4 regions of the Cytobacillus mangrovibacter genome follow, and region 1 is predicted to be linked to each of the others. Evidence: predicted binding sites of a transcription regulator. Region 1 holds the regulator's gene; each other region holds the start of a gene.
The links. The regulator Rex, encoded in region 1, represses fermentation and respiration genes when NADH is low (regulators of the CRP and FNR family bind a similar motif). The targets are predictions, from matches to a motif close to TTGTGAAATATTTCACAA.

Region 2: the regulator Rex is predicted to act here: its motif matches at 4,333-4,350, upstream of qoxA (cytochrome aa3 quinol oxidase subunit II).
Region 3: the regulator Rex is predicted to act here: its motif matches at 5,395-5,412, upstream of ACFYKT_RS15215 (DoxX family membrane protein).
Region 4: the regulator Rex is predicted to act here: its motif matches at 4,865-4,882, upstream of ACFYKT_RS05800 (DoxX family membrane protein).

The regions. Positions count from the first base shown of each region.
Region 1 covers NZ_JBIACJ010000016.1:54,185-62,305, reverse strand. The annotation lists tRNA gene ACFYKT_RS19935 (tRNA-Asp) at 1-21, shown strand, start outside; gene tsaE (tRNA (adenosine(37)-N6)-threonylcarbamoyltransferase complex ATPase subunit type 1 TsaE) at 554-1,009, shown strand; gene tsaB (tRNA (adenosine(37)-N6)-threonylcarbamoyltransferase complex dimerization subunit type 1 TsaB) at 1,006-1,713, shown strand; gene rimI (ribosomal protein S18-alanine N-acetyltransferase) at 1,720-2,169, shown strand; gene tsaD (tRNA (adenosine(37)-N6)-threonylcarbamoyltransferase complex transferase subunit TsaD) at 2,169-3,194, shown strand; gene ACFYKT_RS19910 (ABC-F family ATP-binding cassette domain-containing protein) at 3,412-5,337, opposite strand; gene moaC (cyclic pyranopterin monophosphate synthase MoaC) at 5,483-5,971, shown strand; gene ACFYKT_RS19900 (redox-sensing transcriptional repressor Rex) at 5,998-6,654, shown strand; gene ACFYKT_RS19895 (YdiK family protein) at 6,688-6,894, opposite strand; gene ACFYKT_RS19890 (CPBP family intramembrane glutamic endopeptidase) at 6,891-7,622, opposite strand; gene groES (co-chaperone GroES) at 7,893-8,121, shown strand, end outside.
Region 2 covers NZ_JBIACJ010000001.1:30,995-39,115, reverse strand. The annotation lists gene ACFYKT_RS00210 (hypothetical protein) at 125-352, shown strand; gene qoxD (cytochrome aa3 quinol oxidase subunit IV) at 375-656, opposite strand; gene qoxC (cytochrome aa3 quinol oxidase subunit III) at 658-1,254, opposite strand; gene qoxB (cytochrome aa3 quinol oxidase subunit I) at 1,251-3,200, opposite strand; gene qoxA (cytochrome aa3 quinol oxidase subunit II) at 3,286-4,218, opposite strand; gene thiT (energy-coupled thiamine transporter ThiT) at 4,577-5,176, opposite strand; TPP riboswitch at 5,240-5,342, opposite strand; gene ACFYKT_RS00180 (AAA family ATPase) at 5,520-7,262, shown strand; gene ACFYKT_RS00175 (ATP-binding protein) at 7,428-8,121, shown strand, end outside.
Region 3 covers NZ_JBIACJ010000008.1:54,400-62,520, forward strand. The annotation lists gene ACFYKT_RS15190 (ATP-binding protein) at 1-2,083, shown strand, start outside; gene ACFYKT_RS15195 (HNH endonuclease signature motif containing protein) at 2,088-2,678, shown strand; gene ACFYKT_RS15200 (DUF6985 domain-containing protein) at 2,675-3,052, shown strand; gene yiaA (inner membrane protein YiaA) at 3,656-4,126, shown strand; gene ACFYKT_RS15210 (DedA family protein) at 4,353-4,997, shown strand; gene ACFYKT_RS15215 (DoxX family membrane protein) at 5,432-5,917, shown strand; gene ACFYKT_RS15220 (methyl-accepting chemotaxis protein) at 6,643-8,121, shown strand, end outside.
Region 4 covers NZ_JBIACJ010000002.1:468,943-477,063, reverse strand. The annotation lists gene gltB (glutamate synthase large subunit) at 1-448, opposite strand, end outside; gene ACFYKT_RS05825 (STAS domain-containing protein) at 691-1,002, opposite strand; gene ACFYKT_RS05820 (methyl-accepting chemotaxis protein) at 1,018-2,703, opposite strand; gene ACFYKT_RS05815 (ATP-binding protein) at 2,704-3,159, opposite strand; gene ACFYKT_RS05810 (SpoIIE family protein phosphatase) at 3,156-4,265, opposite strand; gene ACFYKT_RS05805 (hypothetical protein) at 4,464-4,697, opposite strand; gene ACFYKT_RS05800 (DoxX family membrane protein) at 4,967-5,473, shown strand; gene ACFYKT_RS05795 (peptide ABC transporter substrate-binding protein) at 5,566-7,236, opposite strand; gene ACFYKT_RS05790 (TVP38/TMEM64 family protein) at 7,566-8,121, opposite strand, start outside.

The DNA.
Region 1 (8,121 bases):
CGAGTCCCGTCCGGACCGCCATTTATATTACAAAATTAATTACGAAACAATGTTTCGTTTTTTTTTATGTCTATTTTTATTATTGGAGCTTTTCTAAAAGATTGTTGTATTTGAGTAGGTTATGTAAATAAAAACTATTAAATAAAAAAGTTGGTTGATTGGAGCGGAAGGTGTGAGACTCCTCGAAAATGCATCCGCATTTCCTCGTGCGGTGTCAATTCAAGAAGCCTATTCAACGTCCTGCGGGAGTAGTGGGACAGGTGAGACCCCGCAGATGCTTTAGCGTCGAGGAGGCTCACCGCCCACCCGGCGGAAAGCGAGCACCTGGAGCGCAAATCAACCTTTACCCATTCATATTAAAAGCAGCAATGTTTGCGAAAACTGCCTTATATTATAACTATGAAAGTAAATTCGTTTTATATCAGGCATTTTTGCCCAGCCAAGAAAAATCATGTAGACTATACTAATAGATATCCCTTAGGATTCATCCTAAGGTTTTTTTGTCCATACTGGATGAAACGGACTTATAAGAAAACAAAGGTGATCAATTGATATGAAACAATTTGAATTTATCTCTAATCAGTCTGAAGAAACAATGGATTTCTCCAAGCGACTTGCAGGATTTTTGAAGCCGGGTGATGTAATTGCTTTAGAAGGAGATCTTGGGGCTGGGAAAACAACGTTTACTAAAGGATTGGCTCTTGGTTTGAAAATTAAAAGAAACGTAAATAGCCCGACTTTTACAATTATTAAAGAGTATCAAGGAAGATTACCTCTTTATCACATGGATGTATATCGAGTGGAAGATTCTTTTGAGGATTTAGGCTTTGATGAATACTTTGAGGGAGAAGGTGTGACTGTTGTTGAGTGGGCTCACTTAATAGAAGAGCAGCTTCCACAGGAGATATTAACTGTATCCTTATATTTATGTGAAAATGGCGCAAGAAAAATAGTCTTAAAGCCTAATGGAAAAAGATATGAGGAATTATGTAAGGAGTTTTTATTATGAAGGTGCTTTCAATCGATACGTCTAACTATGCACTAGGTGTAGCTTTATTGGACGGAGATCAAGTGATAGGCGAGTATATTACAAATATAAAGAAGAATCACTCCGTACGGGTTATGCCTGCCATTGAGGCATTGATGAACGACTGTGATGTAAAGCCGCATGATCTTTCAAAAATTGTTGTTGCTAAAGGGCCTGGTTCTTATACAGGTGTTAGAATTGGTGTCACAATAGCTAAAACGCTAGCATGGACATTAAATATTCCCTTGGTAGGTGTTTCGAGCTTAGAGGTATTGGCAGCATCTGCTGGCCGCTATTTTGAAGGGGCGATTTCACCATTATTTGATGCACGCAGGGGACAAATTTATACAAGCTTATATCAATTTAAAGAAGGAAAAACAGTAGCTCTAAAAAAAGACCAACTTTTATTAGCTGAGGATTGGGCAATGGAACTGAAAGAGCAAAGTGAAAAAGTACTCTTTGTTGGCAATGATGTGCATCTTCATCGGACAACTTTTGAAAAAGCACTTGGAAATCAAGCAGTTTTTGCAGAAATAACTGAGCAAAATCCAAGACCGGCGGAGCTTGCATTATTAGGTAGGGATAAAGAAGCAGAAGATGTTCATTCCTTTGTTCCTAATTATATCCGTCTTGCAGAGGCTGAAGCCAACTGGATTAAAGCGAATAAAGAGAAGATAAGGAAGTAACGGTATATGAATAAGTCATTAACTTTTCGACTGTTGAATCAAAGTGATATTGACGATATCCTTAAAATTGAAAATGAATCCTTTACCATGCCATGGAGCAGAACTGCATTTCAAAATGAGTTATCCACAAACCAATATGCTGTCTACATTGGATTAGAGGAAGATGGAAAAGTGATTGGCTATTGTGGTACTTGGATTGTTATCGACGAGGCACAGATAACAAATGTTGCTATCCTGCCGCAGTATCGCGGGAGAAAGCTGGGGGAGGCTTTAATGAGGCAAGCAATGGAGGTTGCATCGGAGAGAGGAGCGAAGTCTATGACTCTTGAAGTGCGTGTCACTAATTATATTGCCCAGTCTCTTTACAGGAAGCTTGGATTTCAGGATGGAGCAATTAGAAAAAATTATTATTCAGATAATCAAGAGGATGCTTTAGTAATGTGGGTGAATTTATGATGAAAAATGATCAATGGATAATGGGAATTGAAACAAGCTGTGATGAAACGGCCGTAGCAATTATTAAAAACGGTAGGGAGATCGCCGCAAATATTGTCGCATCCCAGATAGAAAGCCATAAAAGATTTGGCGGGGTTGTGCCTGAAATTGCCTCACGCCATCATGTGGAACAAATAACTATTGTACTAGAAGAGGCTATGAAGCAAGCAGATATAAATTATACAGACCTAAGTGCCATTACAGTAACAGAGGGACCAGGGCTAGTTGGGGCACTTTTGGTTGGTGTGAATGCAGCTAAAGCTGTTGCTTTTGCTCATGGCATTCCGTTAGTCGGAGTCCATCATATCGCTGGGCATATTTATGCGAATCGTCTCGTTTCAGAGATGGAGTTTCCTTTGCTTGCCCTAGTTGTTTCGGGAGGACATACAGAGCTGGTATATATGAAGGAGCACGGGCACTTTGAAGTAATTGGTGAAACGAGAGATGATGCTGCTGGGGAGGCGTATGATAAGGTAGCTAGAACATTAAATCTCCCTTATCCAGGTGGTCCCCATATTGACCGGCTGGCACAAGATGGAGAGCCATCTATTCCATTACCTAGAGCATGGCTGGAGGAAGGCTCTTATGATTTCAGCTTCAGTGGATTAAAATCAGCAGTTATTAACACTGTCCACAATGCAGAACAAAGAGGTGAGCAAATTAAGCCTGAGGATTTAGCTGCAAGCTTTCAGCAAAGTGTGATCGACGTTCTTGTGACAAAAACAATCAAAGCTACTCAGGAGTATAAGGTAAAGCAAGTTTTGCTAGCTGGTGGTGTTGCAGCTAATAAGGGGCTGCGCTCAGCTTTACAGGAAGAGTTTGTTAAACTTCCTGAATGTGAGCTAATCATTCCTCCAATCACTTTATGTACAGACAATGCAGCAATGATTGCGACTGCAGGCAGTGTTTTATTTGAAAAAGGGGTTCGATCCACAATGGCTATGAATGCAAACCCCGGACTTGATATTGCTATCCACAATTACTAATCCTTTAAGCAAAAAAGATTTATAAAAATTACCACTTTTTTGTGGATAAAGGGAAAAATCAGAAAATTCCTGTGGGTAATGTGGATGAATAACCAATTTTTTGTGGATAATGTGGAAAAGTCTGTGGAAGGCTATTAATTCAGGCTGTTAAATGTGAATATATCTGTGGATAAAAAGAGGAACTTGGAGCATATCTCTCCAGTTCCTTTTTTCTGTTCTATTCATCTGATAGTTCTGTCCATTCCTCGACCCATTCATCTAATTTGCTTTTTGCTTCATTGTTCTTATTTGTAATCTCCAACACTTTTTCGTGATCTTGATAAACATCAGGCTCACATAAAAGCTGCTCATATTCAGCAATTTGAACTTCTAATTCCTCAATTTGCTTTTCAAGCTCATCTATTCTCCTTTTTCGTTGTCTTTCTATTTTTTGCACTTCTTTATTAAGCTGATAGCTGTTTTTCTCCTGGACTGGCTGATGTACCGCTGTGCCCTTTTGTAAAGGTTCTAATGCTCTTAGTTCTTCTTGTTCTTGTTTCTTTTCAATATAATAATCGTAATCGCCTAGATACTCTGTAGTGCCTTCTTTGCTAAGCTCAATGACCTTTGTTGTAATCCGGTTAATAAAGTAGCGGTCATGAGAGACGAAAAGAATGGTCCCAGGATAATGGATCAGTGCGTTTTCTAATATCTCTTTACTATCTAAATCAAGATGGTTTGTAGGCTCGTCCAGAATTAAGAAATTAGCTCTTTGCATCATTAACTTAGCTAGTGCTAGCCTAGCCTTTTCTCCCCCGCTTAAAGTGGAGACATTCTTTAATACATCATCACCGGAAAAGAGGAAATTTCCTAACACTGTCCGGATATCCTTTTCGGGCTTTAAGGGAAATTCATCCCATAGTTCATTTAAAACACGTTTATTCGATGAAAGCTCAGCCTGTTCCTGATCATAGTATCCGATGAAAACATTTGACCCATGCTGAAAATGACCGGCAATTGGAGAAAATCTGTCAATAATTGTTTTTAATAATGTTGATTTCCCAACACCATTTGGTCCGACAAGAGCAATGCTTTCTCCTCTTGTGATCCGAAAGGAAATATTGTTTGAAATCTCTTCCTCACGGTAACCAATCGCAATAGAATTAGCCTTCAACACTTCATTCCCTGATTGCCTATCAATTTGGAATCCGAAAGAGGCTGATTTTTCATCCCCTAGCGGCCGATCGATCATTTCCATTTTTTCAAGCTGTTTTCTTCGGCTTTGAGCTCTTTTCGTCGTGGAGGCACGTGTAAGGTTGCGCTGAATAAAATCTTGAAGCTTTGCCACTTCCTCCTGCTGTTTTTCATATTCCTTCATTTCGTGTTCAAAGTTTGCTGCTTTTTGATCAAGATAAGCGCTGTAATTTCCAGTATATTTACGGATGTAAAGTCTGGACAACTCGTAAACCTGTGAAACGACTTTATCTAGAAAATATCGATCATGAGAGACGATTAGAATGGCTCCATCATATCCCTGCAGGTATTGCTCTAACCATGTTAATGTATCAATGTCTAAATGATTGGTAGGCTCGTCCAAAATTAAAATATCAGGTTTTGTTAATAAGAGCTTACCAAGAGCGAGCCTTGTTTTCTGTCCGCCGCTTAAAGTAGATATTTTCGTATCATAACTGAAAGAATGGAAATTTAATCCATGGAGGACTGAACGGATATCTGATTCATACTGATAACCGCCTTCTTCTTTAAATTGGACTTGGCGTCTGTCATATTCCGATAGAATCCTCTCGTATTCTTGCTGATTCCTTAATGCATCTGGGTCAGACATACGTTTCTCTAGCGAGCGTATTTCTCTTTCCTGATTTTGAAGATGCTCGAATACAGTCAACATTTCATCCCAAATGGATCGATCAGACTCTAAGCCAGTATTTTGAGCAAGATAGCCAATTCTTACGTCTTTTGGTTTAATAATATCACCGGAATCATAAGATATTTGTCCAGCGATGATCTTTAACAGCGTGGACTTTCCAGCTCCATTTCGACCAACAAGGGCAATTCGGTCTCTCGTTTGTACTTCTAGCTTTATATTCGATAAAATAGGATCAGCACCAAAATTTTTGTTTAACTGGTTTACTTGTAATAAAATCATTCTCTTCACCTCTATAGTATAGAGTAAGTGTAACCCATTCATATATGATGGGCAATAATGGATGATTATGTGAAAGTGTAGGATTGCACAAAGTACATACAAATGGATAAAAATAGTGTATCATTTTGTTGAGAGGTGTTTCTATATGACGGATTTTACTCATTTTAATCAAGAAGGAAGAGCGAAAATGGTCGATGTTAGTGATAAGCCTGAAACTGTTCGGACCGCAATTGCTCATTCAAGTATTACCGTAAACAAAGAAATATACGAAAAAATTACTTCAAATAAAATGAAAAAGGGAGATGTTCTAGCAGTTGCTCAGGTTGCTGGAGTGATGGCATGTAAGAAAACATGGGAAATAATCCCGATGTGTCATCCAATTCCACTGACAGGAGTGGATATTTCCTTCTCTTGGAAAATAGATCAAGAGGAATATATTTTGTTAATAACTGCATCTGTTAAAACAAAGGGAAATACTGGGGTAGAGATGGAAGCGCTAACAGCTGCATCTGTTTGCTCCTTAACTGTCTATGATATGTGTAAAGCAGTCGATAAAGGAATGATAATAGGAAAAACCTATCTAGTTGAAAAAACTGGCGGCAAAAATGGGGACTATAAAAGAGATACGATATAATGGAACTTCGGGAGAGTGGATGAAAAATGTCGAATGAAACAGTGAAAATTCCGCAAGCAACTGCAAAAAGGCTCCCTTTGTACTACCGTTTCCTGAAAAATTTACATTCTTCTGGCAAACAGAGGGTTTCATCTGCAGAGCTAAGTGAGGCAGTAAAGGTTGATTCTGCAACCATCCGCAGGGATTTCTCCTACTTTGGTGCATTAGGGAAAAAGGGATATGGATACAATGTCAATTATCTTCTGACCTTTTTTCGGAAGACTTTGGATCAGGATGAGCTGACAAAGGTAGCGCTTATTGGTGTAGGAAATCTAGGTACAGCCTTTTTAAACTACAATTTTCTCAAAAATAATAATACAAAAATAGAAGTAGCTTTTGATGTAGACAAGAATAAAGTCGGCACAACCATTGGAGATGTCCCGGTTTATCATATGGATGATCTGGAGAAGATCATTAAGGAACATAATATTCAAGTAGCGATATTAACTGTTCCCGCCATTGCAGCCCAATCGATTGCCGATCGGATTGTTCAGGGGAGTGTAAATGGAATATTGAATTTCACCCCAGCCCGATTATCGGTTCCGTCTACGATTCGGATTCATCATATTGACCTAGCTGTCGAGCTTCAATCACTTATCTATTTTTTAAAGCATTATCCGACTGTGGATGAAAAAGAAGAGTAAAAGCATATAAAAAATGAGCCCCAATACGGAGGCTCATTTATTTTTTAGTTCCTTTTGCCACTTGAAATGAAAGGCAACCATACGGAGGCCACTTCCAAGGTCAAAGGTAGCAATAATAATGAGAAAGACTGTGAATAGGCCCCAGCCATTTTCCCTTTGGATGTTTTGAGTAGCTAAATAAGTAAAAAGGAGTCCAAGGATGATGTAAATAATGCCAGAAAAAAGTGGTGTTCTTCTCATAGTAATCCTCCAATAAAGGCTTGAAGTTTCTCCATTTCCTTTAGCCAGTTTTCAATTTTGTCCTGATTTAATTGGATTATCACAACAAATGTATTCATGGATACATGAGCAAAGATAGGAACGATAATCCTTTTTGTTTTGACATAAAGGAAAGCAAATGTAAAGCCCATAGCTGAATATAAAAGGGTATGCTCAACCTCTGTATGTGCCAGTGAAAAAATAATTGAACTGAATAAAGCAGATAAGAAGAAATTAAACCGTTTATGAAGTGCGCCAAAAATGATCTTTCGAAAAACTATTTCTTCAAGTATAGGTCCAATGATTGAGCTGACAATGATAACGGCTGGGAAAGTTTGGATTAGCATCATGATATCTTGTGTATTTTCAGATCCCATTTCAATTCCAAGCAGGTTTTCAATGTTTGCTGCAATAGTTTGGGCAAAAAAGGCTAGAAAAACTCCGCCAATTGCCCAAGCGATAGAAGAAGAGATGGATGATGCATCTCTTAGCTCTCGGACTGACTTCATCTCTTTTCGCAATAGTGCTAAGGTGATGATTATTGTAATGGTGAAGCTAATAACGATCCAATAGGCTACCGCAAGTATTTGCATATCTTCAAGATTTTTACCCATCAAATCGCCTGCATAGACGAGCAGTGGAACTCCAATGATACTCGAAAATTGCATGGCAATATAAGTAATAAGAATAATCCAGTATTCCTTTTTCAATATCTTGTCTCCTTAGTAAAAGTTGGTCAAGTTCATATACATCTATTTTACTCATAATAGGGTTTATGTTTCAATTAGAAGCTTTCAGTACCAATTTTAATTATTATAGCAATATACATTTAGAAGCTTTCATGAATATTTTTTACAAAAAAGTTGAGCTTCACTCTTGCAAATAGAATTCATATTCTTTAATATAATAATTGTGTTAGCACTCAGACAGATAGAGTGCTAATAAATAATATTACATATATATTGAGGAGGTTGTTTCACTTGTTAAAACCACTAGGTGATCGAATTATTATCGAGCTTGTTGAAACTGAAGAAAAAACTGCAAGCGGCATCGTTTTGCCGGACACTGCTAAAGAAAAGCCTCAAGAAGGTAAAGTTGTAGCTGTTGGTACAGGCCGCGTTCTTGAGAATGGTGAGCGTGTAGCCCTTGAAGTTGCTAACGGCGACCGCATTATCTTCTCAAAATATGCTGGAACAGAAGTTAAATTCG
Region 2 (8,121 bases), on a different contig from region 1:
TGAAATGAACAATGTCTTCAAGCTTTTTTGTCTTGTCAATATTTATATTTTCAGATAATTCCTGAAAAAAGTTTGACAATTTTGTGAACAAAATGAATAATCTATATAAAGGGAGATGATTAGCTTGAATTTAAATTCGAACATACTCAAGATTGTTAATTATGTTGGGGTAACATTACTGACAATAGGCATGATCATTTTTTTATTCGGTTTCTTTACAAATGGCAGCAGTATTTTAACACCAATTGGACTTGGAACGGTAATGGGTGCGGTTTTTATCTTCGTAATGGGGATATTTTTTGTAGCAACAGAAGAAATGCTGAACAAAACAAAAAAAGGAGCATCCATTTAGGAGCTCCTTTCTTTGTCATTTGTTACATATCCCAAGTGAAGAGGAATAAAGTACCGAATATAGTCACTAACGCAATGAATATCATGAAGTAAATGCTACTATAAATGGACCATTTATCCTTTGTTTCACCAGCATGCATGAAGACGATAAGTTGAAGCAATGCCTGAACAAATGCTGTCACAATCAGGATGGTTAACCCTGCTGTGAATGATAAATCAAAGAAATATACAGCAAGCGCGATCGCCGTCAGAATTAAAGAAAATACAAAGCCCATTACTTGTTTAGCTGGGAATAATTCTTTCATCTTACATCATTCCTTTCAAGTAGATGAAGCTAAAGATAAAGATCCAAACTACATCTAAGAAATGCCAGTAAAGGGAGAAAATAAATGATTTATTCGCAGTTTCAGGAGTAAGTCCTCTCTTCTTTACTTGAAGAATGATCGATAATCCCCAGAATAAACCGAATGTTACGTGCGCTCCATGGGTTCCTAATGTTGTTAGGAGACTGGCTGTAAATGCGCTCGTTTGTAAACCTGCTCCAATGTGAACATAATGAACAAACTCAAATATTTCAAAACCTAGAAATCCTAAACCTAATACTAGTGTGATGGAGAAAAAGCTAATCATAGCTTTTTTCTTACCTAAACGCATAGCATGAATTCCTAGCCCAATGACAAAGCTACTTGTTAAAAGCAAAATCGTTTCGATTAATACAGGCGTGATTTCAAAAATCTCTGCTCCAGTAGGGCCATTACCTGTTCGATGCTCTAACGTGAAGTAGGTTGTAAAAAGTGTTGCGAAAAGCATAATTTCGGCCCCAAGGAAAATCCAAAAACCGAATATATTTAAGCTATTTTGCCCAGTGCTATATTCAAGAGGTTGCGAGTGATCTAGTTTCATAATTTAGCTCCCCCTGTTTTTTCTTCTGTTTCTTTTATTTCTTCTATAGAAATATATCTTCCATGATCTTTTTCAAATGAGCGTAGTGCCAAGCAAGCAAAAATACCCAGTGTTGAGATTATTACAAGCGGCCAGATGGCAAATACAAATGAAAAGCCCCATACGAAAAAGATTGAACATAGGATAAACGGCATGCCACTATTATTTGGCATATGAATTTTGTCTAACTTAGCTGGGAATAAGGTATGTCCCTTTTTCTTAGCATCCCAGAATGGCTGAATTGAATTAACTTCTGGTGCAATCGCAAAGTTATATTCTGGAACTGGTGTATTTGTAGCCCATTCTAATGTACGTGCATCCCATGGATCTGATCCAATATTTCTTGGTGAATAACGAATACTGTAATAAACATTGTAGACGATTAAAGCAAATGCAATCGCCATAATTCCTGCTCCAGCAAATGAAAGCATATTCAATGCTCCATATCCAGTTGCTTCTGAATATGTGTACATTCGGCGTGCTTGCCCGTCTAATCCAGTAATATACATTGGGAAGAATGCAAGAACAAATCCAATTGAAAGAAGCCAGAATGTCCATTTCCCAATTCGCTCGTTTAACATAAATCCAAACATTTTTGGCCAATAATACGTTAAGCCTGCAAGCATCGCAAATACAACACCAGGAATAATTGTATTGTGGAAATGAGCGACTAAGAACATTGTATTATGGTATTGGTAATCTGCTGCTGACATCGCAAGCATAACCCCTGTCATACCACCAATGGTGAATAGTGGAATAAACCCAATTGAATAAAGCATTGGGACGGTAAAGCGAATCTTCCCTTTCCACATTGTAAACAACCAGTTGAAAATCTTAACCCCTGTTGGTACAGCAATCGCCATCGTTGTGATCGAGAAGAAGCTATTCGATGCAGCCCCTTGACCCATTGTAAAGAAATGGTGAGCCCATACTAAACATGAGAGTACAGAGATAATAACCATCGAAGCGACCATTGATTTATAGCCATACAAGTTCTTGCTTGAGAAAGTTGAGATAATTTCACTGTAAATCCCGAAAGCTGGCAATATTAAGATGTATACTTCAGGATGTCCCCAAACCCAAAATAGGTTCGCCCATAGCATATCCATCCCACCGTTTGCACTTGTAAAGAAATTGGTTGCAAACAGACGATCCATAGTTCCCATCGCTAGTGCTACTGTTAATACTGGGAATACAGTAACAATGATTAGGTTAGCTACTAAAGTAGACCATGTGAACATTGGCATTTTCATTAATGTCATGCCAGGTGCTCTCATTTTCATAATTGTCGTGATCATATTGATACCTGTCATTAATGAACCAAGCCCAGATATCTGAATGGCAATCATGTAATAATTTGTTCCTACTGATTCACTAAATTCCGTTCCTGCAAGCGGGAAATAAGATGTCCAGCCGGCATCAGGTGAACCACCAATGACGAATGAGATGTTAAATAACATGGCTCCCATAAAAAACAACCAAAAACTGATCGCATTTAAACGTGGGAACGCTACATCACGTGCGCCAATTTGTAATGGAACGATGTAATTCATAAAAGCAAAGATAAACGGCATCGCCATAAAGATGATCATTACGACTCCGTGAGTTGTAAATATTTCATTATAGTGTTGTGCATCAAGTAATTTACTATCAGGTGTAGCAAGCTGTGCACGCATCATGATGGCATCTACTCCACCACGGAAAAGCATCAGCAATGCAGAGATTAAATACATTAAACCAATTCGTTTATGGTCAACCGTTGTTAACCATTCACGCCATAGATATCCCCATTTTTTAAAATAAGTTAATCCAGCAATTATTGCGATTACCGTAAGTCCAATAACAACCATAGACGCATAAATTGCCGGACTTGGATGTGGTATAGCAAAACGTTCAAAGAATTCCATCCGTATATTTCTCCTTTCGAATGGAACAGATCCCATGTCCAAACAAAATTAGCTCGGATAATGAACCTGTTCCTGTGTCCCATTCTTAATGATGGTTATGGCTTGAATGACCTTCTTCAGGATCGTTTGATTTTGAATGTTCTTCATGTTCTTTATGTGTGTCTTCATTCGATTCAGAGTGTGATGAACCATGATCATGCTCTGGTGGTGGTGCAAATTCTAAATGAGTTCCAGTGAATGTCATTTGCCCAAGATGGCCTGGCTCTAATAATTCATCATATTTCTCTTCTGTCAGTGGATCAGCCGTTTCATTTACTTCTTCAACCCACTCATCAAAATTCTTTTGAGACATGGCAGTGACATTAAATGCATTTTCAGCAAATCCTTTTCCGCTGAAGTTAGCATTACGTCCCATGTATTCGCCTGGTTCGTCAGCCGCTAAGTGCAATGTAGTGATCATGTCAGCCATCGCATACTTTTGACCGCCTAACTGTGGAATCCAGAAGCTTGTAATCGGTCCGTTTGAATATAATTTAAATTCAAGTGCTCTGTCTGTCGGTATATATAAATAGTTGACAGTTTCAATGTTTTCTTCAGGATAACTAAAATGCCATTTCCAATTTGATGATGAAGCATAAACAACTAATGGTGCTTTTTCTTCATACCCTTTCGGAGCAGACTCAACAATGTAGTTACTTTGAACAGAAACAAATGATAGATAGGCAACAATGATTATAGGAATTCCAACACAAATCGCTTCGACCCATGGGTTTCCTTCCATATGAGGTGGTTCATAGTCTTCACTTTGTTTGGAAGCACGGAATTTCACCAACACATATATTAAAATAGCAAAAACAACAATAACAACTACCGACATAATTCCAATTGATAATAGAATGTCATTTGCTTGCCTTTCAGCTTGAGGCCCTTTAGGATCGAAAATCATTAACGGTTCACATCCCGTTAACACAGTGACAATAGTGAAAAATACTGCTAGTACAGCCCATTTCAATTTCATAAGGGGGCTCCTTTCTTTCATTCATATAAATGTGTACATAGTTTTTTTATCTTCAACTTCACAACATCTAAAAGATATTCTTGTTGATGCATTTACAATATTAACATGTTGTTAATGTGTAGAATGTGACAAATAACCGAAGGAATATTTTTACTATATGAAGACCATTCATCTATAATAATGGATATAAAACACGCATGAAACGTGCATTAGAGCAGCATTTGAGTCAAAAAAAACAAGTTACTATTTCAAATTTCGATTTCAATATTTGTTCACATATTTGTAAGAATTTCTAATGGTATAGCTATTTTTGGCAAAAAAAATCCTCTCTATCATATGAAGAGAGGATCAAATATATTTAGGAAGCTTTGTTTTGAGTGATAGCTAAAGAATCATTTTTTCTAATAATTAATTGTGGTGCAGTTGATATAATCAATACGACAACGATTGAACATAGCACCCAGGAGCCGAGCATGGTCGCCCCATTAACTGCAAAAGAGAATAGAAACGGTGACATTCCATCAGGTGCATAACTACCAAAAAACAATACTCCAGCAATGAAATGCCAGAAATAACGCGCAAGACTTCCTACAAATACTGCTGCTACAATCCAAGCAAGGGCAATTTTCTTTTCCCCATATCTAAGATGTTTTTGAATAGGGTTGTAAAATAAACCAGCAAAACCGATGAATGCAAATGCTAAAACATACTCAATAATTGCCTGTACAGGGGTGACAATCCAAGCATCCCCCATAACTATTTGAAGAATACCCCACATAAATCCAGAAATCACACTTACACGAAATCCCCATCTAAAGGCTAGAATAAAGATGGGCAGCATTGCTATTGAGATTGATATGTTTGGAGTTGGCTTAATTGAGGGCAATAAATCCAAAATAATAGCAAATGCAGCAAAAAACGAAGCCTCAATTAATGCGATTAAACTTAATTTCTTCATAAAAAAAACTCCCCTTTTCAAATGTTACGACACCTCAAGGGGAGAATAGTAAACAAAACAAAACACCTATTCAATCCACATTCCTGCGCTAGAATTATCTAACAGGTTCGAAGGGTCAGAACAATGAATTGTTCACTCTCAGCTTTACGCTCCCCTTGTGGTTACGTTATTTAATTATCCTATGTAATTATAGCTTGATTTCCAACATTTGTGAAGGAGAAATTAAACTTATTAGGATACCTTTGCTATTTGCCCATTATTTTCTATCTTTTACATTAATCATCCACTATTCACATGAATTATTCGTATTTATAATGAAAAGGTACAATGAGGAGGGAAAAAGTTGAAATTAAATTTTAAAAAAGCTTCAACAATTGTTCCGATTATTGTAGGCCTATTAGTCATAGCAACAGCCATTTTTTTAGGTGTTCAGAATGGAAATAAATCCGCAGTAATCCCCTTTTCTTCTGTTGAAGAATTAATTGACTCACAAAATGGGGAAATGGTTACGATTAATGAACAGATAAATGGAAAACTTACCATTATAACAGGTGAAGGTGAATTTATTTCACATGTGCCGCCAAATAGTCAAATGATTGATAAACTAGTAGAAAACTATCATGTGGAATATACATTTTCATCAAACAGCCCATACACACCATGGATTTTAGGTGGGCTTGTCATATTAATTATTGCGATAGGTATTTATTTATATAAATCTGGTAAAGGCGGACTAGGTGCTGCTAATACAATGAAGCAAAGTGTTTCTAAGGCTAAGCCGCTTCCTTCTATTTCTCTTGCTGATGTTGGAGGAATTCAAGGTGAAATGAAAGATGAGATTATGCAAACTCTTTCTATTTTAAAAGAACCTGAGCGTGCTCTTCAAATGGGTCTGAAGCCGCCAAAGGGGATCTTATTATATGGTCCTCCTGGAACAGGGAAAACATTGCTCGCACAAGCAATAGCTAAGGAGCTTGGCGCAACTTTCTTCTCAACTAGCGGTTCATCATTCAATGAAATGTTTGTTGGTGTTGGTGCATCCCGTGTACGCTCACTATTCCAAAATGCAAGAAAGCAAAAACCTGCTGTCGTGTTTATAGATGAAGTCGATGCTTTAGCTGGTAAAAGAAAGCAGCATGGCGGTGAAGAAAGTGAAAAAACGTTAACAGAGCTTCTTGTTCAGCTTGATGGCGGACATTCAAACGATGGCATCCTCTTCATTGCTGCTACAAATCGTAAAGATATGCTTGATGATGCCTTTCTTCGTCCAGGCCGGATTGACTTTTCTTTCCACGTTCCTCTTCCAGATATGAAGGGAAGAAAAGAAATTATCGAGATTCATACGAGAAATAGAAAACTAGCTGAGAATGTCATGTGTTCTCTTGAGAATCTTGCCGAAAGCACTTCTGGTTTTTCCGGTGCAGATCTTCAATCATTGTTTGAAACTGCTAGCCGAAGAGCTGTACAAAATGGACAGAAATGTATTATGAAAGAAGATATTGATTTTGCCTTAGATAGAACGGTACTGGGAAGCTCAACCCGCGCACTTCAGGATGCAGAAACAAAAAGACGAGTGGCCATTCATGAATCAGGGCATGCTCTTGTTGCGGCAATTACAAAGCCTGGTTCAGTACGTAAAGCAACTATTATTCCACGTGGACAAGCACTTGGTTATGTTGCACCGGTTCCAAAAGAAATGCATTTATCAACCACAACTGATATGCTCGATCAAGTAGCAATGATCTTAGCTGGTGGTGTTGCCGAAAGACTAATTCTCGGTGAGCATAGCATCGGTGTGGGTGGAGATGTTCAGCAAGCGAAACAGGTAATTGAACAAATGGTTGATACAGGCTTACTTGATGATGGATTCACTTTAACCTTTAACAAGTCAGATAAAGAAGTAAAAATGCAAGAGCTTTTCCAAAAAGCTCTTGAGAAGTCAGAAATGCTGATTCGTTCAAATCGCAGCCAATTTGACAAATTAGTAGAAGCCCTTTTGAAGAAAGAAACTTTGGAGGGTACTGAGGTACAGGAAATTGCCGATAATACTTTAGCTGTTGATGAGAAAGAACTCATTCTTGCATAGGATTTATACCAGCTCTTAATAAGGGCTGGTTTTTTGTCGATTATTGCAAGAAAATAGGAGATTATTTTTCTTAATTTTTCAACAATTATCTACATAATTAAAAGGATTCCTCTTCCCTTTTGTGTAATTAAATAAGAAACAACTAGGCATGGAGGAATGGTGTGATTGAAGGATTTTGTAGCAGATTTATTTTTTCACTTCTTTATTATGATGATGATACCGTTAGTAAATATTATCCTTAGCAGATACAGAATAGGAGCAAAAACAAATACTGTTTTTCTTCTGACGATTATATTTTCACTAATACTATCAATGGCCTTTCCTGTACGGGTCTCAGATGGAATGGCCTTTGATTTAAAGTTCGTTCCCATTTTTATCTCATTTTTCTATATTGGCCCTTTAGCGGGCGGAATTGCAATTGGTGCACTAATAGGAATTAATATATTTGGGGAGTTTAATCGTTTAGTAGGCTTAACTATCAATTATTTAGTTGTGATTCCTTTATTCGGTTTCGTTTATCAATGTTATTTACGGGGAGATATAAAGAAGAAATTGTTTATTGGTATATCTTTTTATATGTTGATTACATGCACACGTACAATTGCCTTCATACAATCAGGTCATGTGCATGATTTTTTCTATCTTTTCTCGTTCTCAATCGTGTCATTCTTAACACTGGCGATCATTATTTATTTAATCGAAATGAATAAGCTTCAGCTGACTATGCTGGAGCAATTACAGAATGCAGATAAATTGAATGCGGTAAGTCAGCTAGCAGCTTCAGTTGCACATGAAATTCGAAATCCAATGACAACAATACGCGGTTTTTTGCAAATCATGAAGGATGAAAATAACTTAA
Region 3 (8,121 bases), on a different contig from region 1:
TAATACGCTTGAGAGAATTGATTTGCAGCTACAGCGAATTGACGAGTGTGAAAGTTTTGGTATGTGGGAAAGCGCGGCATACTTTCTTTCCGATAGCCAGGAAACGGTCGAAATGGCGGCCGGAACGTATAAGGCATTGATGATCGGTGAAAAATCCGAGGTTGAAATGTCTGCGATAAATTTCTGGGGCAACAGCAATCAAAAACAAAAGCAGTTGCCCATGCTTCGTGACTATATTACGAACTTTATCCACCCTGTTTTTGAGTACCGTTCCCATTCAGCGGTTGTACCAGTAACAGCATCTTCGCTTGTAAGCGGCAATGAACTTGCCATCCAAATGGGGCTGCCCCGCAAATCGGTTTGCGGTTTTCCTGTTATTGAACATGCCGATTTCGGCAAAGAAGTGGTGAAATATTCGAGGAGCAAATCCACCCGCAATTTTGCTCTTGGCAAAGTGTTCAACATGGGCAAAGAAAATGACACCGATGTTAGACTAGACCTCGATTCGCTATCCATGCATACGTTTATCACCGGGTCGACAGGATCCGGAAAAAGCAACACGGTTTATGCCATGCTTGAACAGCTTCGGAATGTTTATCATATTCCGTTCCTTGTGGTTGAACCGGCAAAAGGCGAATATAAAGATGTATTTGGCCAATTTAGCGATGTTGCTGTATATGGAACGAATCCAAAGAAGTCTGCACTATTACGCATTAACCCGTTTCGTTTCCCGGCCGATATTCATGTCTTGGAGCATTTGGACAGACTTGTTGAGATTTTTAATGTTTGCTGGCCGATGTATGCGGCTATGCCCGCAATTTTAAAAGAAGCGATGGAAAAAGCGTACATTGCAGTGGGGTGGAACATCAGCACATCGGAAAATTCCAGGGGAGGGGTCTTTCCGAATTTTTCCGACCTTTTGGAACAGATTGAAAACGTGATAAATGAATCCAACTACTCAGCGGATAATAAAGGTGATTATTCCGGCGCGCTGCTTACTCGTGTGCGCTCGTTAACGACGGGTTTGAACGGATTAATTTTTTGCCACGATGATTTGAGCGATGCCGATTTATTTGATCAAAGTGTCATTGTTGACCTTAGCCGTGTGGGTTCAGTGGAAACGAAATCGCTGATTATGGGCTTGCTTGTGATGCGGTTAAATGAATACCGAATGGCCTTCAGTAAGACTAATAGTCCATTAAGACATATAACTGTTCTTGAAGAGGCTCATAATCTATTAAAACGCACTTCAACGGAACAAGTGTCCGAAGGTTCAAATCTGCTGGGGAAATCTGTGGAACTTCTTGCCAATTCAATCGCTGAAATGCGGACATATGGCGAAGGGTTTATTATTGCCGACCAATCACCGGGCCTTTTGGATTTGTCGGTTATTCGGAATACAAACACGAAAATCATCCTACGTCTGCCGGAATATAACGACCGTGAACTCGTGGGGCTTTCTGCAAACCTCAACAAGGAGCAAATTGAGGAGTTAGCCAAGTTGGAGCGCGGCGTTGCGGCGGTTTATCAAAACGACTGGGTTGAACCTGTTTTGGTAAAAATCAATAAATGCGGGATTGCCGAAAAAGAGTATAAACATGACATGCAAGGTGATTTTACCGATAAAACGCAATTGCGCCAGCAGTTGCTTTATTTCCTTATTCAGGGAAGGGTAAACGAACGGCTGAGATTTGATATAAGTGAGATTGAGAGGAATATTGATTCGTTTCAATTTTCCTTACGGGACCGCGAATTCGTAGAAGAGCAAGTCATAGAATATCATGCAAACAACTCGCTGTTGTTATGGAGTGAGGGGAATTTTTCCAAGCTTGCCCGGCGCGTAACGAATATCCTGGGCTTAAGGGCACGGATTGAAAACATCGTAGCCACGGCTGCAGACAATACGGACTTGTCCAAGAAACTAGCTGAAACCGTCAGACAATTTGCTCCGGATGCAAGCGAGCAGGTAATCATGACATTGAGCCAATGCTTTATGAAAGATATGGCAGAAAATAAAAACGAAACAGAAGTCCGTAGAGGGATCTATAGGCAATGGATTGATGCGGAAAAGGAAGTGAGATAGTTCCATGAACTTTTTTCCGTTAAAAGAAGTGGCGGAATTGACTGTGAATCGATTCGCCGAAAGCCCCCTTGGAAAAATGACTGAAGGCAAGAAATTTGATAATCCGATGAGCGAGTATGACAAGCCATTGGGAGAAGTTGTTGAAAAATTTAGGAACTGTCCTATTGAAGGGAATAATGGGCACTGGGATGGTGAGCGCGGCAATTCCATTTGGTTTCCGGACCCGGATTTTGTTCCGGGTAAGGCCAATCCAGAAGGAAAAACGTGGAGTGAAATCCTTGATAAGTATGAAATAAGCTGCATTCCATTCAAGGATGGCGAACCGGATTTCAGTAAGGTCTGTAAAGGTGAAGTGGAGATTGAATCGTTTTCTGACAATAGGCCGGATAACTTTGATAAAGCCGACATCGAGTTGGCAAAGCAAAAAGGATGCACCCCAGAGGAAGTCGCCGCTTGGCGTAAAGAGAATGGCTACACATGGCATGAATGCAGGGATATGAAGACTATGCAGAAGGTGCCAAGCGAAATACATAACAATATCCCCCATAGCGGCGGCATATCTGAAGCTAAAAAAGGAATAGGTGATAACGCATGAAAAACCAGGTATTCGGAGAATTGATTTTTGACACGGGATGGAAGGCAAAAACGGTGTTGGTACTATTCGATAAAACCGTAGATATCATGGTTAAGGCTAAGGCTTACTACGAAAAGGATGGAATTACCTCAGACCAAGAAAAGGCATTTGCTGATTGGGACAGTAACAAAGAGCAGAAAGTGAGTATAATCGAAAAGCTGCTCAATGATTACTGCAAAAGTAATGCACCGGAACAGTTCATCCCTAGGACTTTACTCTTCGACCGGAACGGTGAATATGCTTTGCTCCTTGACGACAAGTGTGATCAAGATGAAGGCATTGCCATTTGCTTGGTTCCAAACGAAAGAGTTGTTTTACAGGGGGATTATTTGTAGGTGGGACGAAGGGACAGGCACTCTGTCCCGGCAGTTTCTGCCGTTAGGGAAGCTTGTGTTTTGAGATGGTGGAGCCAGCACATTTGGCTAGGGAGGCGTAATAGAAAATGAGTTTCTAAAAAAAGCATGTGAATTTGCTTTTTAAAAACCTCATTTAGGTACATTACGCTGAACCGTACCACAAATAATCTCTTAAAGCAGAGCATTAAAGGTACATGAATTTATGATTTTAGCAACGAATAATAACTTATTTTGCACACTCTTTATAAATGGCACCATAAAAGGACTAGAGAACCTCTAGCCTTTTTTATTTGCCAAGTAAAATTATAGATAGACAAGTGACTGTAAAGGAACATGAGTGACCTTGTTAAAAAAGGAGCTGCTGTTTGATCAGTTCAACTAGTCCTTGATATAAGTGGTCTCACATACTGTGTCATAAATTTCCACTCCAATCAATACCTTTAAAATAGGACTATTTAATGTGGTAAAAAGTATAAATTAATTCAATAATAGTAAACAAAATATGTAAAAAATCGCTATAATGTTTCTTATAGCAGGAGTGAAGGTATCTGCATTTTGAATGACAGTAAAGGGGAGCGACTAATGTCTGATTTGAATGAAAACCCGTTAATGAAGAGTGATGAAAAGAAACCAAAGATAAAGCCTGAAAGAAAAGAAGGAGAGCCGACTGCCGCCTTTAAAGGGGCAAGCTGGGCAGCTTTAGTGGTGGGTGTTTCCGCCTATCTGATTGGCCTGTTCAATGTGGGAATGGAACTAAATGAGAAGGGGTACTACTTTGCTTTATTGGTATTCGGATTGTATGCAGCTGTATCACTGCAAAAAGCGGTTAGGGATAAGGAAGAGGATATCCCTGTTTCCGGTATCTATTACGGGCTTAGCTGGTTTGCGGTGATTATTGCTATTTCCTTGATGGCGATTGGACTTTATAATGCCGGCAGCATCATTTTAAGTGAAAAGGGATTTTATGCTATGTCATTTGTACTTAGTCTATTTGCGGCAATCACCATCCAGAAAAATATACGGGATACACAGATGGTTAGAGATAGAAATTGATAATAGGGGGCGGTACTGTTTACAGTACTGTCCTTTGTCGTTTCAGGATGATTTTATGAGACCTTCCGTTCATCGGAGAGAGGATACTTTTTCCTTTAATAAAGGGGAAACGATCTTTTATTTGCTAAATATGCTAGAATAACTTATAGGGAAAAGAGAGTGTTCTTAATGGCTTTTAGAAAAAAATAATATGAGAATATATATATAAATGAAAGTGGGTACAACTTTGACATTAATTCAAAATATCATTGATTTCATCCTACATATTGATGAACATCTAGTTGAAATCATCAAAAATTTCGGCGGTTGGTCATATGGAATCTTATTTTTAATCGTATTTGTGGAAACGGGTGTTGTGATTTTCCCTTTCTTGCCAGGTGATTCTTTATTATTTGCTAGTGGTGCTCTTGCTGCGATGGGGGCATTTAACATTGTTTTACTACTCATTTTCTTTTTTGCCGCGGCGGTAATTGGAGATACAGTCAATTATCATATCGGCAGGAAAGTAGGGACAACCATCTCAAATAATAGTTTTATGGGAAGATTGATTAACCAAGATAAAATGAAGAAGGCTGAGGATTTCTTTAATAAGCATGGAGGAAAAACAATTGTAATCGCTCGTTTTATGCCGTTTATTCGCACATTTATTCCTTTTGTTGCAGGGGCGAGCCGAATGAACTATCGTTATTTCTTGATTTATAATGTGACGGGTGCTGCTTTATGGGTGGGCATCTGTACGATCCTAGGCTATTTTTTTGGCAATATCCCAATTATAAAAGACAATTTTTCAACGGTTCTCTTAGCCATTATTTTTGTGTCTGTGTTGCCAGCCATTATCGGAGTGATTCGTGGGCAATTGAAAAAAGGATGATGTATAAACCAATTCTCTAAGTGAGAGTTGGTTTTTTTTATGAGAAGTTCGGAGATCAATAAAGGGTCAGCGCCAAATTTATCAATAAATCATGTAGCGATATTATTCCTCTCATGTTTCCTTATGTAACATAAGAGCACTCCTAATGATTATTCCATAAAACAACTTCATAAAAAAATTGATCTAAATCAAGGAAATAGATGAATGGGCTCGTTAAAATATATGTATACAAATGAAAAAAGGGGACAGGCCATCATGGTTTTATTAACATTCATATGATGATTAGTAATTTGCGGGGGAGAAGATTAAGAAATAAGTAAATATGTGTATAAAGACAAGTGAATAATTTCACAAACTTTTAATTACTATAGCTTAACTTAAAATTTTTTAATGATTATTGTGAAGTGATTCACAATTAAAGGAGGAAACTCATTATGAAAAAACATATAAATGGACCAATAGTGGCATTCGTTTTGACTATATTACGAATTTGGTTAGGATTTCAATGGATCAAAGCAGGTTTTTATAAAATTAGTTCTGGATTTGATGCAGGTGGATTTTTACAAGGAACAATTGAAAATCCTACAGTTCAAGGGTGGTATGCCGGTTTTCTCAAAGGAGTTGCATTACCGAATATAGAGTTTTTTAACATCCTCATCCCTTGGGGAGAGTTTCTTGTTGGCTTAGGATTAATCTTAGGGCTAGCGACAATTCCAGCATTAATTGGTGGTGCCTTTATGAATCTGAACTTTATAATGGCGGGGATGGGATTAGCTAGTCTAGATGCAAAGCTTTTTGTGCTAGCAATGATTCTGCTGTTTATTGGAAAAGGAAGGTATTACTACGGACTTGATAGATTTGCTATCCCATATATAAAAAGGCACTTTTCTATGAAAAGAAGTATGTTGCAAATGAAATGAAGAAGAAAGGATACGGTTATCGCTCCTTTTTCTCTACCAAGACCTGCCCTCAAATGATAGATATATATTTACAAATGTGAAAGAGGCTGGGACATAACTAATTTAGCTTTGTTAAAAGCCGAATGATAAATTCATTTTCTATTATCTAAATAGAGAAGGCCGGACTATTGCAGAATGCTGTGTTAGCATTTCTAATAATAGTTCGGCTTTTTTAGTTGCTGAAAAATTTTTGTCCCAGCCTTTTTAGTGATAGTACTTTTGACAAAGTTGTGAATTTTTAATGAAGAATGTGTAAGTTAGATAGTATATAAATGTAGAAACGTGTTAAAATTTGTTGAAACATCTGGTGGGGAGTTTATAATTTTTAAGATTATGTAATTTACCCTATATTATTGGTTGAAAAGGGAGCAATATTTATAACCTTTGAAACAAGTTAACCTACAAGTGAATACGAGATTATAAATTTTTAAAAAAAGCTTGGCTATTCTATTCCGAGAATAGTCTTTTTTAATTTGGCTTTGTTAATGTTTGATGTTGATAAAGAGCCATTGGTGTGCACTCGAATGCGTTTTATTCGAATGAATAACTTAATGAGCGGGTACACCAATGGCGATTTTCTGCACCAACAATATTGATTAACAAAGCTTTTAATGTAAGCAATACTTGGTGTTTGGAAATGGAAGTAAAATGATAACAATAGAAAAGTAGAGAAAGAGGTTCCTGTATTGAAAAATATCTTTAGAAATATTAAACCAAAATTAATTTTAGCTTTTTCCTTCATATTAATAGTTCCTGCCATTATTATAGGATCGCTATCGTATACAACTGCAAAGAATGCTGTTGAACAAGAGATATTGGATGGATTTTCTGGGACTATCGATTTATTAAATACGTCTATTGATGATACTATACAGACTAAAAGACATGATATAGATGTACTTTCCAAAAGGATCTCATCAAATCAGTATCAGGGAGACAGTAGTCCAGGCATACGTCAACTTCTTGATCAGTATATAAGTTTACACCCCGAAGCTGATAGTGTTTTTGTTGGAACAGACGAGGGCTTATTCATTCAAGAACCAAAGAGAAAAATGGATCCCGATTATGATCCAAGAGAAAGATATTGGTACGAAGAGGCAATGAAAAATAAAGGAGAAGTAATTGTATCAAATCCAAGTAAATCTGCTAGTACAGGAGATTTGGTCGTAACTATTATGAGTACCACTCAAGACGGGTCAGGGGTAGTGGCAGTCAATATAGATTTAAATTACATCCAAAAGCTAGTAAAACAAGTCAAAATAGGTGATGAAGGGTATGCTTTTCTTTTAGATAATGAAAAGAAATACATTGCACATCCTAAAATAGAGGCTGGAAGTGAAGGAAAAGAAAAATTTTATAATAAAATGTACGAACAAGAAAAAGGGAAATTTACATACGAGTTTGAGGGTGCAAAAAAAATAATGGCCTTTTCTACTAACCAATTGACAGGTTGGAAAATAGCAGGAGGCATAAAACAATCGGAGATCAGTGATGCAGCATCTCCCATTTTGAAAAAAACTATGCTTGTTATTGTGATTGCTTTGCTGGTAGGTGCCTTTTTAGTATTCATTATCATAAAATCAATCATTAGACCTCTTAAGGTGTTAAAAGAGAAGGCGATAACAGTTAGTAAGGGGGATTTGACAGAGCATATTCAAGTTCAGTCCAATGATGAAATTGGCCAGTTAGCAATGGCCTTTAATGAAATGCAGGAGAGTCTAAAAATATTGGTTCGAGAAGTAGAACAAAGTGCCGAACGGGTTGCAGCATCTGCGGAAGAACTAACGGCAAGTGCTGAACATACGGCCGAGGCAACAGAACAAGTATCAGCTGCTATTCAAGAAGTGGCAAGTAGTGCGGAGAAACAAACAACTGGAGTGGATCATAACTCCCGGATTATAGCCGATGTTTCTGAAGGTATGTCTCTAATCACAGATTACTCCATAGAAGTATCAAAACTTGCTCATCATACAACTACCCAAGCAGAGGCAGGGGGACAGGCAGTTACCAATACCGTTAATCAGATGAATTCAATTCATAAGTCCGTAATGGAATCCAATACAATGATAAAATCCTTATATGAGCGCTCTAAGGAAGTCAGTTCCATTTTAAATGTGATTACTGGGATTGCGGATCAAACCAATCTTCTTGCTTTAAATGCAGCA
Region 4 (8,121 bases), on a different contig from region 1:
CTTGACGAATAAATGGCTTGCTATTTTTAGCCGTTTCACCGAGTGCAGAATCATCTATTGGTACCGTTCGCCAGCCTAATAATTGCTGTCCCTCTTCTTCGACTATTTCTTTTAGTACACTTTCACATTTTTCCCGAAGTTTTGGGTCCTGAGGGAGGAAGATCATTCCGACACCGTAGTTTCCTGTTTCAGGTATATTCATGTTTCCACATTCCTTTAGAAAAAATTGGTGTGGAAGCTGAGTCATGATTCCTGCCCCGTCCCCTGTGTCTGGATCACTCCCTTGCCCGCCTCGATGCTCTAATCTAACTAGCATCGATAAGCCCTTTTTTACTATTTGATGTGAAGTGCCTCCTTTTATATTTGCAATAAAGCCAATCCCACAAGCATCATGTTCAAAACCAGGGTCATATAGTCCTTGTTTCACTGGGGGCTTGTTAGTTATCATCCTATCACCCTTCCTTAATCTGCGTATGACCGCATAAAAATAAGTTATCAACTTAAAATAGCGTAAATTTTCTTATTATTCATTCTATATTTAGATATCAATCTAATCAATATGTATTTTATATAAAAACAATCTAATTTTGAGATGAATCAAAAAGTACTGCTTTGTTTATACAAATAAAAAACTGCTATTTATGCTTCTTCTTCAAGAGCATAAGTAGCAGTTTTTTTTCGAGAAATTATTTATTCAATATCAAACACTTTATTTAATCGGGTTAATTCAAAAAGCTCCTTTATATTCCCACGAAGCCCATGAATCTTTACTGAGCCGCCTTTTTGTATACATCTTTTCTGAATAGCAATTAACACTCCTAATCCAGAGCTATCGATATAGTTCAATCCGCTTATTACAATATCTATGTTCTTAACCCCTTTAGCAATTTGCTGAAGAAGCCTTTCACGTAACTCTGTCGCTTCTTCAACATATAAATCCCCTTCCAATACGACCTTAATCTGGTTCGGATGGGTTGCTGAAATTTCTATATTATTGATCATGACTCGCAAACCCCCTTATATTTTAAATAGTTGAACAGATGTTTTAAGTTCCATAGCCATCGCACTTACTTCTTCTGCACTACCTGAAACAGTTTCGATTGATGCTGTTGATTCTTCTGTTGCTAAAGCAACTTCCTCCGTTTTGTCGGTCGTATTTTCCATGACAGTAGAGAGTTCATTAATCAATGAAACAATTTTCTCAGAACTTGCAACCTCTTCATCCGTTACATCTGTAATGCCGCTTACTTCTTTCGATGTTTCTGAAACAGCGGTAAGAATCCGATCTAATGCATGGCCTGCTCGTGCTACAATTTTCACACCTTGCTCAACTTCCATTCTATTCTCCTGCATTGCATGTACTGCCTCACCTGTACTACCCGATATTTTTCTAACAAGCTCAGAAACCTGATTGGCCCCATCATTGGATTGCTCTGCTAATTTACGTACTTCCTCAGCAACGACTGCGAAGCCTCGTCCATGTTCTCCCGCCCTTGCTGCCTCAATTGACGCATTCAAAGCAAGCAGATTCGTTTGATCGGCAATACTCGTAATCATTTGTGTTATTTGACCAATCTCATTTGAATATTGGTCTAGTGTCTGAATTAATTCCTCTGTTTGAGCCGTTCGGTTTCTAATCGTTTCCATTTTATTAATAGAATGATTCACAATTTCCTTGCCTTCATTTGCAGTTATATATGTCGTTTGTGAATTTTGTAGAGCTGAGGATGCTTTTCCTTTCGCAATTTGAATGAGAGACGAAAGCTCTAATAAAACCTTCGTTACATCCATCACCGATTGATTTCCCTTCTCGGTATTCTCTGCGACCTGATTCATTGAGAGTGATACTTCCGTAGCAGACGCTGTGACCTGCTCGCTTGAAGAAGCCAACTCTTCAGAAACAGCCGAAAGCTCTTCAGAAGATTGATAAACAGAAGAAACTAAATTTCTTAAACTTGTATTCATTTCATTAAATGAATTTGCTAGTTCACCAATTTCATCTTTATTTTTCACCTGAATGAGTTCACCTGTTAAATCACCTTTTGCAATTCTATGTGCCCTTGCTGAAAGTTTCATAACTGGCTGAGCAATCATTTTTCCTTCGAATAATCCAATACCAATGGAAAGAATCACAGCTCCTGCTATGATAATGAATAAAATCTGCCGTGATTGGTCGTACTCCTGTTGATTTTCTATTATTATATCTTCAGCAATTTGCTTTTTTATTTGAATCAATTCTTTTAAATTGTCACTCGCGCGATTAAAGGGCTCCTTCCCAAGTTTAATTCCCTTATTCGCTTCCTCATAATTCCCATTCCGAATGAGGTCAATATTTAGCGCTACACGTTCTGTGAAGACAGCCCAATTTTCTTGAAACTCCACAAATTTCGCCTTTTCTCCCTCATTCATTTTTCCTTTTGCATACTCTTTAATAAGCTCTTCTAAATATAAAATATTCTCCTCTGCTATCTTTGTTGGTGCAGGGTCTTTATTACTTTCTGCAGTAACCATTTGGACTCGGGTGTTTTCAGAGTACTTTGCAATTTCAGCAATCTGGCTTAAAGGTAGAACACTATCATTATGCATCTTAATTCCATTTTGATTGATAGAAGAAAGCGTTACTATTGCTGTAGTGCCAAGCCCTGCCATTATTATGACAATTATTAAATATGAAAATACCAACTTTTTTGTTAGTTTAGACATCTATCCAAACACCTCAACCCTTTTTGAGTCTATATTTTTTGCTAGATTTGAACCAATGCGTTTCATTAAAAGCAGTTCATTCCCCACACGATTATAGAACATCTTATCTGTAGCTAATTTAATAAGAGGAATTCCTCTCCCAGAATCACTCGAAAGCCTTTTCTCTAATAAAAGCTCTGGGCCATTAGCAATTCCCTTTAAAGCTTTACATACATTAAAACCCTTTCCTTGATCCTTGATTCGTATAATCAGCCGTTTGCCAGAGCTTACACGAATATTAATTGTAATCAATTTCATAGAATTGGAGCAAAGAGCATTATTAACCGCTTCATTAATGGCTATCTCCATAAGAAATGAATCACTTTCGCCTAGAATCTTATATATATCATTTTTAATTAAACCTCGTAGCTTGCGATATTCATCTTGTGTTTTAAATCTAAGCTGATATTCAATCATTTTACCCATCCTCCAACGTGTTTTAGAAAAATCCCGATTGCGGATGCATCATCTCTTAAATGATATGTACTTATTTCTCTTAACGAATTAATGTTCTTTTTTAAATCAATCGATTGAAAAGGATTCTCTATTTCAAATAAATCCATAAACCCATCAGTCATAAAATAAAATGATTCACCTGTTTCAATTGCGATTGTCTTTTCAGTAAAGATCGGCTCTTCAAAAATTCCCAAATATGGTCCTGCTTGTTTGATAATAGATATTTGTCCATTGATTGGCATTTTTATAAACTTGTTTATTCCAGCACAAGCATAGGTTAATAAACCATTTCGCATATCCACTCGAAAGCAAAGTGCTGCTGCGAAAGTATCTTCTAAAAAGTAATTCATTGATTCTCGATTAATATTTGAAAGCACATCCACAAGCGTGCTTCTATTATCAAAGTTTTGCTGAAATAAAACCCTCAATACAGAATTTTGAAAAGCCGCGGTCACACCGTGCCCCATAATATCAATGATATAACCTGAGAGAACACTCTTCTCTGAATCCCAATAATAATCAAAGAAATCTCCGCCAAGATATTTTAACGGAGTAAATACTGTGTCAATCTCGATCATTTGCAGATTAAGTGTTGAAGGCAGTAAGGTTCTTTGTAGGATTCCTGTTCTAATAATATCTTTTCGCAGCTTCTCTTCTTCTGAGATATCCGTTGCTACCCCGATATAGTTAATAATTTTGTCGTCTTCATCCCGTATAGCAATAATACTGAGCTTTTGGAGATACAAGCGCCCGTTCTTATGACGATTCCAAATTTCGCCTTTCCAATTCCCTACTGTAGTAATCCTATTCCATAATTGTTCGTAAAAAGTTTGATCGTGAAGATTAGATTTTATGACATTAAGGTTTTTCCCTAATAGTTCGGGTGCAGAATATCCTGTGATGGTACAAAATGCTTGATTGACATTGAGGATATTTCCATAAGTATTAGTGATAACTAAACCCTCATTCATATTTTGGAATATAGAATAAGTTAGTTTTGAAGAAGTGAACGGTGCTGATGATTGTTTCGCATTATTCCCACTATTCCTAATACTGCTATTTGCCACATGGCCCCACACCTTTTTATATCGTTATTCCTTATCCTAATTCCAATATTGTAATACTTTTTACCTATATATCCTATAATTGAAAATTAATGTTCACAATCATTTCATTTTTTTATGAATAATCAGTGAAAAAGTCAAAAGAAAAAACACTAACATCAGTCAGCGTCTTCATAGCGTCCATTCTTATTATCTTTCTATTTAGTCCATTGTTCTAGAAGTTGCTTTTTCTCTTGCTACCTCTTGTTTATCATACCAAAGCTTAATGTGGGTGAGGATTGAAAATAGAAGAAAAAAGTTCATCGCCCATACTGATATAAAAGGGCCAACTCCTCCAAATTCAATTGTTTGGTAGTTTTTAATAAACAAAACGATATAGGCTTCGATGAAAACAAGAATGAACCCTCCGATACCTGCTGCCGTTATCCTAACCAAGCCTCTCCCTCCCTTTTACTATTTATAATTATTATAATTTATTATTAGTAGTAATACCAATGATATTTATCACATTTTAGACATATTTTTTTGATAATTCCTATTGATTAATCAATTTCCTTCAAAATCAATAATTGTATTTTATTGTTCACAAATTTTCATCATTTGTGTGAATAACTTCACAACATTATTTTTTTCATGCGCATTCATGTTACTTTGTAAATATAGATATATAGAAATTAAATACTTCTTGAAAGGAAGCGAGATTTATGTTTATTAAATGGCTTAGAGAAAATCAAATTGCAGCTGGTTTACTAACAATTATTCGTCTTTATGTAGGTTATTCTTGGTTAACTGCAGGCTTTCATAAGGTAGCAGATGGATTTGATGCTTCTGGATTCTTACAGGGGGCCGTTGCCAAAGCATCAGGAGAAAATCCCGCCGTTCAAGGCTGGTGGGCAAGCTTTCTAGAAGGAGTCGCCGTTCCAAATGCTGGTTTATTCAGTTTTCTTGTTGCATGGGGTGAATTATTAGTTGGACTTGGATTAATACTCGGATGCTTAACAACAGCTGCTGCTTTCTTCGGAATGATGATGAATTTTGCATTTCTTTTCTCTGGAACAGTAAGTACAAATGCCCAAATGGTTTTACTAACAATTTTCATTCTAGTTGCAGGATATAACGCAGGGAAAATTGGTCTTGATCGCTTTGTCATTCCGTTTATCCGCAAGCTAACTAAGGGAAAAATGAATCCAAGGGACTCTATCGTATCTTAAGAAGAAAAGTGTAAGAACTTTTAAAAACTAAATATTTTATAAAGCAAAGGCTGTCGAGTAATCTCGACAGCCTTTGTTGTGTTAATTATTGCTTACTCGAAATATGCCCATTTGTATTGTGCATCTCCAAGTCCAGAAACAGTAACACCTTTTAAGTTTTCCACTTGTACCCAGTTGTTTGTATAGAAGTAAACTGGTGCAACTGGCATATCTGCCATGAACACTTTTTCAGCATCTTTTAACAGTTGTTGACGAGCATCATGATCGCCTTCAGTTGCTGATTTAGCAAGAAGATCTTGGAACTCTTTGCTTTCCCATCCAGTATCGTTATTACCGCCATCGGCATCACGGTACATTTCAAGGAAGTTGATAGCGTCGTTAAAGTCTCCTAACCAACCCATACGAGCAACTTCATAATCTAATGCGTGTACTTTATCAAGGTATACAGCCCATTCTGAGTTATCAAGAACAACTTCAATACCTAGGTTTTGCTTCCACATATCTTGGACTGCTTGAGCAATCTTTTGATGTGCTTCAGATGTGTTGTAAGAAAGAGAAATAGCAGGAAGTTCAGAAGGATCACTAAGTCCAAGCTCTTCTAAACCTTTTTGTAAAAATTCTTTTGCTGCTTCAACATCATTATCAGGGAAATGTCCTTTTTCATTCTCAGGGAACATAGACGGCGGTACGATACCCATTGCCGGTAATTGTTCACCTTGAAGGATATTATCAATTAATTCCTGACGATTAATTGCATGTGCAAGAGCTTTACGGATATTTAAATTACTTGTTGGACCGTCTGCTTTTGTATTGAATTTGTAATTATAAACACCAGCAATTGATTGAGTTGTCAAACGGCCAGAATCTTTTAAAGCTTGCATAGCATCTGTAGGAAGAGTACCAGTTGGTGCTCCAGCCCAATCAAGTTCACCGTTGTCAAACATAGATAATTCTGTATTTGGATCATTAATCATAATCATTTCAATCGTATCTAATTTTACTGTATCTGCATCCCAGTAATTTTCATTCTTTTTAAGAAGAATTTTGTCGCTGTGAGACCATTCAGACATAACGAAAGGTCCGTTAGATGTATAGTTATCACCAGCATCATGTGCCCAATCAGCATTCCCTTCAGCTATTTTGCTGTTAATTGGGAAATATGTGTAGAATGCTGTTAATTCTAAGAAGAAAGGAGTTGGGTTTTGAAGTGTTACTTCTAGCGTTTTCTCATCTAAAGCTTTCACACCAAGACTATCAGGTGATCCACCATTTAAATTAACATCTTCTGCACCTTGAATATAATAAAGCTGGTATGCATATTCAGATTGGTTGTTTGGATCTAACGCCCATTTCCATGCATATTCAAAGTCATTTGCTGTTACAGGATCTCCATTAGACCATTTCGCATCACGAATTGTGAATGTATAGACCTTCTGATCTTCTGAAACATCAATCTTTTCAGCCATCGCTTCTTCAGGTGTACCTTCTTGGTTAATTCTAGTTAATCCTTCAAATGTTTGAAGTAGTACTGCCCCAGAAGTAGTATCTTTTGCTAAAGCAGGGTGTAAAGAAGGTGGTTCAGTATTAATGTTAATTCTTAGATTCTGTGCAACATCTGGCTTTTCCTCAGCAGGTTCATTAGCTTCTGGCTTTTCTTCGTTATTAGATGCAGGCTCACTGCTGCTTCCACCGCCGCCACAAGCTGCAAGAAACATACTAAGCACTAGCAGCATACTAAAAAAGACCGATAATCTCTTATTCATGTTTTTCCCCCCTATTTTTTTCCCAAACAGTCTTTACTATTGCTACTAACTTAATAATGCAACCTTGTGCTCTATGTATTGTATTTAATAGCTAGTAATTATTTCTCATTAATTACATACTATATGCACTTTTGTAGATATATAGTTGCAGAATATTAAGGTTTGTAACAATTTTGTAAAAATCCATCTGTTAAGATTATTATAAATAGTCGGAAAACTTTATGCAAGTAGTTTTCTATTTTATCAAAAAGCAGTCAGTCCTAAATCATTCTTTTTGACTAGGACTGACAGTGTTTATTATTCAGTTTGTACTGCACAACGCTACTAAGCTATTGTTTATCCTTAAGGAGCATAGCCTTACTTTTTTTATAGTATTTCTTCAGAAAAAAATACACGAAAAAAATAAATACAAATGCAAGAATCCCAAGTACATATTCATTTATTTTTCCTGAAAGCAGACCTGCTGGAATCAATGATAATACAAAAAAGTAAACAAAATTCCCAATAATCGTTGCGAAAATAAAATCCTTTAATCTCATGGGACTTAGTCCAGCCGTAATATTAATCAAACTTGTCGGAATAAATGGAAATACTCTTGCTTGAAGCACATACAAGAAACCATGTTCCTTCCCTTTGTTCAACATTTCTGGTTTTACCTTCTTCAATATCCACTCTTGAAAGCCAAATCGAATTCCTATAAAGACGATCAAACTTGAGATAACACTTGTAATCCAGCTCCATATAAATCCATAGAAAAAGCCGTACAATGCAATATTTAAAGAAATAATCAATAGCAGGGGAATTAGTGTAAACGAATTTTGGATTATCATAATGATGAAGGTTATAGCAAGTGTATAAAATAAATTTTTGCCAAGAAAAGATGTA